DNA from 3 places in the Citricoccus muralis genome. Region 1 is predicted to be linked to each of the others. Evidence: predicted binding sites of a transcription regulator. Region 1 holds the regulator's gene; each other region holds the start of a gene.
What was found. Region 1 encodes LexA, which represses DNA repair genes until DNA is damaged. Its sites were predicted from a motif close to TCGAACANNTGTTCGA; they were not measured.
Positions count from the first base shown of each region.

Region 2: P8192_RS00665 (HNH endonuclease signature motif containing protein) is a predicted target of LexA. The motif match lies at 947-962, and genes of this name have one in related genera.
Region 3: P8192_RS13600 (HNH endonuclease signature motif containing protein) is a predicted target of LexA. The motif match lies at 1,627-1,642, and genes of this name have one in related genera.

Region 1 covers NZ_CP121252.1:1,275,557-1,277,828, reverse strand. The annotation lists gene P8192_RS05865 (histidinol-phosphate transaminase) at 1-259, opposite strand, end outside; gene P8192_RS05860 (LysM peptidoglycan-binding domain-containing protein) at 288-638, opposite strand; gene lexA (transcriptional repressor LexA) at 873-1,631, shown strand; gene P8192_RS05850 (ATP-dependent DNA helicase) at 1,725-2,272, opposite strand, start outside.
Region 2 covers NZ_CP121252.1:143,394-145,665, reverse strand. The annotation lists gene P8192_RS00670 (hypothetical protein) at 1-92, opposite strand, end outside; gene P8192_RS00665 (HNH endonuclease signature motif containing protein) at 1,007-2,272, shown strand, end outside.
Region 3 covers NZ_CP121252.1:2,957,270-2,959,541, forward strand. The annotation lists gene P8192_RS13600 (HNH endonuclease signature motif containing protein) at 1-1,470, opposite strand, end outside; gene adhP (alcohol dehydrogenase AdhP) at 1,822-2,272, opposite strand, start outside.

The DNA of each region.
Region 1 (2,272 bases):
CAAGATAAGCCGCCAAACGTCTACGGAGTTCCGTGAATTCCCGGTCCGGATAGCGATTCAACGAACGTGCCGCCTGAAGCGCTTCAGCTCCGATCGATTCGACCACGTCTGTTGGAACCGGATGCGTGTTTTCATTCGTGTTGAGCATTACCGGCACATCTAGTTGTGGTGCCCCATAGGGAGTCATGCCACGCAGGTTCTCACGCAAAGGTAGAGCCGCTAGAGCATCAGCGTTGAAATCGTTCGAGTTTGGAGTCACGCACACAGTCTAGATCCGACGTTGACCTTCAGTTCCCCGGTGACGCGGGAACGAAGAGCGTATCGCCGACATTAATATCCGATCCTGCGAGCTGGTTCAGGTCACCGATGCGCTGAACAATCTCAGCGCGGGGTGCATCGAGATCAACCTGTCCCGCGATCCCCCAGAGGGTGTCGCCGTATCCGACAGTGTATTCGATTGCACCCGAGGGCAGACCGGAGTTCGACGCGTTCGCTGAAGAACCGAACAGATCCCCGATCAGGGCCGCTGCAACGATCAGGGCCATCAAAATAATGAGGGGAAGTGTTCGTAGAACAAATCGACCGCGTCGAGTCAGGCAAATGCCGCTGCTTCCCTGGTTTTGCGTAGCGATGCTCATGATTCCACTGTCCTCTCATTTCGAACGGCCCACTTCTTTCGACTCGATCGACCGTTCTAAGTTCGTACATCTTTTCTAGCACAGCCTTTCGACCGGATGCAAGATATTTCTCGTACAGATCTTTGAACTTGTTCGAAGAATGCTGTAGCCTTGAAGTACGGATCGCCTTGACCCTGCGAATCGGTCACCGGATGTCCCGGCGTCTTGACTGCGAAACAGAGTCCATCAGCGGCCATGGACACGATAAGAACGGAGAGCCCCATGAGTTCATCGACTCCAGACGGTCACGAGCAGAACTTCGCGGTATACAGCGTTAAGAAGCTGACGCAGCGGCAGCGACAAGTGCTCAATTACCTACGACGAGCCATCGCGAAGACTGGCTATCCACCGTCGATGCGTGAGATCGGCAAGGGGACGGAGTTGCTGTCTCTCTCATCCGTGACGTACCAGCTCAAGAAGCTCACCGAGTACGGGTACATCCGCCGAGATCCTCGTATCCCCCGGGCCATCGAGATTCTTCGCGATGAAGACGGAAATCTCCTGGGCAATGAGTCAGATTCGGCCCAGGAGATTGACACCGATGAGTTGCAGCTTCCCTTTAGCCGCGAAATCGACTCTCACAACGTCATGGTTCCCTTGGTGGGGCGCATTGCCGCCGGAGGGCCAGTGTTGGCTGATCAGCATATCGAAGATGTCATCGCCCTCCCCAAGTTGCTAACTGGTGATGGGGACCTGTTCATGCTCAAAGTCACCGGAGACTCGATGGTGGATGCCGCTATCTGCCATGGCGACTGGGTCGTGGTACGCAAGCAGAACAGCGCCACCAACGGCGACATCGTTGCCGCCTTACTCGATGAAGAAGCAACGGTGAAGACTTTCCGCCAGCGCGATGGCCATACCTGGTTGCTGCCTCAGAACACCGCGTACGAGCCCATCTTGGGCGACCACGCCACCATCATGGGAAAAGTTGTGTCCGTCCTTCGATCCATCTGACGCTATCGGCGATATAGCCCGCCGATAAAACGACAGGGGCCCAACGACGTTTTCGTCGTTGGGCCCCTGTTGCGTCATGATCGCTCACCGTATTTAGACCTTCGCGAGGCGACCGAGGGCGCCGAGCACAGTGTCCTGTTCCGTCGTGTACCAAAAGTCCGGCAGGGCTGACCGGATATACTTTCCATAGCGGGCATGATGAAGCCGCGAGTCAAGGATCGCCACGACACCTCGGTCATTAGCCGACCGGATGAGTCGACCCACGCCCTGAGCGAGTCGGACCGCAGCATGAGTCGCTGAGACTTGGATGAAACCGTTGCCCCCGCGCTGCGCAACGTCTCGTGTACGAGCCTCGGACAGTGGGTCATCAGGACGTGGGAACGGCAGTCTGTCCACCACCACCAGACGGCAGGAGCGTCCGGGGACGTCCACGCCTTGCCAGAGGGACATCGTGCCGAAAAGGCAGGTATCTTCCTCTTCCGCGAATTGTTTGATCAATGCGGACAGCGTGGAGTCGCCCTGGCAGAGAATCTGTGGATTTGGCCCCAACCGCCGACGCAACTCATGAGCCGCGTCCTCGGCCGCCCGGCGCGAAGAGAAGAGACACAATGCTCCACCCTGAGAAGCTCGCAACAACGCCT
Region 2 (2,272 bases), 1.1 Mb from region 1:
GTCCGCTGGTGATGGTTGGCCGAATAGACCTTGCCCCATACGATCACGTGTCGTCCCATCATGGCCCTGTTACGCGGGTCCAGTTCGTCCATCGACCAGATCAAATCTTCCGGACTAACCCGACCGCGTTCAGGGACCTCCATAACCCTTCCAGCGTCTACCAGCCCCTGCACATACCCTTCATCAGCAATGAGATGCCGCAGAAGAGACGACACATTATGTGATTGGCTATGCCCTTCCTGGTGGACTCTGCCGTCGAGAGCAGAACCCCTTCGCCCTGCGCTGTCCGGGTCGCTTCCGTCCGCATGAATTTCTTGTCCATCCCGTCCAGTAACCCGCGAATCTAGACGCAACACCAAGACAGATGCGTCATTGTTCAGGGGCCGCCGTCGGGGTTCTACGACGCCGGGAGCGTTGTCGACTTGTCGGCCTTCCATAAGACAACCAGTGGCGTGGTGAGCCGAGAAATGGCCGGCGCTGGAATTGCGTTTGACCATCCAGGCGAATCCTTGACATCCCGGACATTCCCAGGATCGTTCAGCCTTCGCTTGCGCCCAAGATCCGGGCTCTCGGCGCTCGGCCCTAAGCAGGTTGGCGATGTTGATCGTTGTCCCAGTGCCACAATCGCGCGCACTTTCCATAGGTGTACCTCGCTTTGTCGACCGCGGGGGTCGGTGACCTACCGCGGTGTCCGTTCACTTCATCGAGAAAGAGGATTAGCTGGTGTTCACAACACCATCCTGATCGATGGATAGGACGAGATAAGCGCCTCGTGGTTCGTGTTCTTCACGCTGACTCTTGCAGCGCAGCTATGGAACGCGTGTCGCATCCCTGTGGAGGACCCGCCTCCCGCACCACCCCGCGCACCCACTCATTTCGGCGCCCAACTTATCCCCAACATCGATCACCACTTCCCTTGAATTGAAACATCTACTAGACTTTGACCTAGAACATACGTACCAGCAATATCGTTAACACTGGACCAGATCGGGAAGGGAGCAACATCGTGACCATCATTGTCCCGTCACCCCTTCCTGCCTTGCCCGAGCTCCTCGACGCCCTCGATGACCTGAACACCGCCGATCTGACTGCCCTGCTTGAACAGGGCCTCACCACCCTGAGCCGGCGCGTCTCTGCGGCCCATGCCCACGACGAGTTCACCCCGTTCCACCGGCAGACACCCGACACCCGCCAGGACTGGGGCACCTCATTCCTACCCAACGAGAAAGGCCACTACGCCACCGGCGGCAAGAACAATGAGGACGCCATCGTCTGCGATGACCCGGCCGGGTCGCTGCCCAGCATCATCACCCAGGCCGCTACCCTGGGCCGACTGTGTGAGAACGTGGAAACCGCGTTGGCCGGGATTGTCGGGCGGATCTTCCCCCTGCACGAACAACGCCTAGAACTCCTCGGGTTACCCACCGGGCGGTTAGCGCATAAAAACGCCGCCGACTATCTGCGCTTCCAGACCCATGTTGGGTTTGGTGTTGCTCGGCGTCGTGTCCACACCGCAAACGCCATCCACCCCGATACCACCCTGGCCAGCCTCGCCGACGCCGCGGGCACCACCACCGAACCCCCGCTGCCCGAAGTCCACGACGCCGCCGTCGACGGAGACATCACCCCACGAGCCACCCAGGCCATCATCGACGCCCTGAACGCGGTGGATGAAGAAGCCCGCTCCGTGAGCACTGACCCAGAAGAGGTCACGAAACTCATCCACGACGGGGAGAAAACCCTGGTTGATCAGGCCCGGGAGTTTGATGACAACGCCTTCACTGCCTACGCGTCCGGGTGGAAACAACGCACCAGCACTCGGATCAATCCCGACGGCCAAGCACCCGACGACAAAATCGCCGAAAAGAAGCGGGGACTACGTCGCATCGGCACTCGGGGCAAGCTCAGCATCTGGCAATGCGCCACCGACCAAGCCGGCGACGAACTCCTCTCCACCCTGGTCCACGCGATGAACAACCCCAGAGCCACCCCTGGCTCCCACAGCGAAAACACGACCAGCACCTCAGAGGCTGGCACTGAAACTCATGCGGTCGATGCTGACGGGAACCCATCCGAGAGCTTGGATACCCGCACCCGGGACCAGAAAGCCCACGACGCTCTGATCGGAGTCCTCACCGCAGGATTGAAAGTCCCCCACAACAAACTCCCAGACCAAGGCGGGGCCCGGCCCCAGATGCTGGTCACCATCGACCTGCCCCTGCTGCTACGCATGATGCACCAGTCAGGGATCGCTCCGAAGAACTTCGACCCG
Region 3 (2,272 bases), 1.4 Mb from region 1:
CAGCCGAACGGGGCGGATGGGACCGGTGTACTGCCCCTCCGAGAGGTAGAACTCCGGCTTGTTGTACGGCTCGACCGCCGAAAGGTCGAAGTCCGCGGGCAGCAGGTTCGCCGCGTGCGCCTGACGCATCATTGTCGCGTAGTCCAGGGTGACCATGACCACCGGGCGGGTGGTGCCGTGGTCGGGAAGCTTGTTCGACGGCGAGCGTAGCCCGGTGTGCAGCACCGAAAGCACGGCGTTCAGTGCGCGCTGACCCCAGGTGCGACGGTCCATCGCACCCACCGGGTCACCGTCCGGATCTTGAGCAGCGGCCGTCTTGCCCCGGGGAATCTCCGGAGTCTCGGTGCCGTCGTTGACAAACGGCGTCTCCCCCTCGAGAGTCCGCCCCGCGGGGTTGTTCGCGGCCTGGCAGATGGTCTCGAGCAGCTCCTGGCTCGCGTCGTCGATCTTCATCTCCCAGTCATGGTTGCCGTTGCCATCCCGCCCGCGATATCGGATGCGGCATTTCTGGAGCTTTTCCTCGTCCTCGGGCAACTCGCCGTCGGGGTTGAGCAGGTTCTCGGCCAGCTGGCGCCAGCGCGCCGCGGCCTGGAAGAAGTGGTCATCGTCGAGATCGCGCGCAGACCGAGTGAGCAGCTCCTCCCCCTGAGTCAGCAGTGAATTCGCCCTGGCCCGATCGTAGGACACCTTCTCCGCGGTATCTGCTGCGGCAGTCATCGCGGTGATCATCGAGCGCAGCGACTTCTCGGTCACCTCACCACCGTGGAACGCCCGGGCCGCCGTCGTCAGCTTGAAGTCCCGTGGATTCGAGACATCATCGACGACGACGGACTCCTCGCCCCGGCCCGCGGTCGCAGCGTCCTCCGCACCCACCAACACGAGCGCCCCAGATCCCGCGGCACGGTGCAGACGGCGCGACGTCGCCAGCCTCTGGGCAATGTCCTTACCGCCGGCGTGGGTGAGGTGGCGCAGGTAGGCCGCGTGGTTCTTGTACATGACGCGTCCTGCGGGCACGCCGAGCAGTTCGGGCCGGTCGCCCTCATGGTCGAAGGCATCCGCTGCCAGCCCGGTCAGTCGCGTCTGGAGCGCATCGATTCTCCGCGCCATGGATTCCACCGAGCGCACCGCCTCTGGCAGACTCGCCGCCGGTTCCTCACAGTGATACGCCGGGATCCGCGTCGACGTAGTCTTCTCGGCGAACGGATCCGCTTCATCCTCTTCAGCGCCCGCAACGTCATCCTTGGGACCCTTACTCCACCCGGTACCCCAGTCTTGGGCGGTGGCCACGGGTTGCACCTCACGGAACACGGCGAACGCACCCCGTGCCGCCGGATCCACCAGCCGATCGGTGAGCACCTGCAGTCCGGACGACACCATCTCAAGCAGTTCAGCCGTGCTTCGGTCATCCCAGACAGTCACCTCCGAGGGCAGCCCAGGCAGCGCGCCGTCGTCGATCTTCTCTGCCGCCATGCTCGCCACCTCGCTCCGCCTGCTCAGTCCCGACCTGCACCCAAACACGTCACCCAAAAGCACTATCGAACACTAAAAGAGCCCTATCGTCATTCAGAAGTAATTCAGGTGTTCTATAACGAGGTTACACTCATTCGCGCAAGTGCGCAACTATTCTCGAACATTGTTTCCAGCCTCGTCGATCCGCGACGTTTCGGGCCCACCCCGCATCCACGCACAACAGGGCCCGACCACCACGTCAGCGGCAGCCGGACCCTGTCGATTCCGAGTCAGCCTCGGCTCAATACAGATCAGTACGCATCAGTACAGATCAGTACGCATCAGTACAGATCAGTACACATCAGCGCTGCATCAGTACTCGATCACCACGCGACCCTCGATCTTGCCGTGCTTCATCTCCTCCAGCACGTCGTTGATCTCCTCCAGCGGACGCCGGTGGTAGGTCGGGTGGATCTTGCCGGCCGCATAGAACTCCAGCGCTTCCACCATGTCCTGCCGGGTGCCCACGATCGAACCGCGGATCGTCAGACCCTTGAGCACGATGTCGAAGATCGGCGCCGGGAAGTCGCCCGGGGGCAGCCCGTTGAACACGATGGTTCCGCCGCGTCGGGTCATGTTGATCGCCTGCCCGAACGCCTTCGGGTGCACCGCCGTCACGAGCACGCCGTGCGCACCGCCCACCTTTTCCTGGATCACCAGCTCCGGGTCCTGCACATTCGCGTTCACCGTGATTTCAGCACCGTGCTTCTCAGCCAGCGCCAGCTTGTCGTCGGCAATATCGACGGCGATCACGCGCATCCCC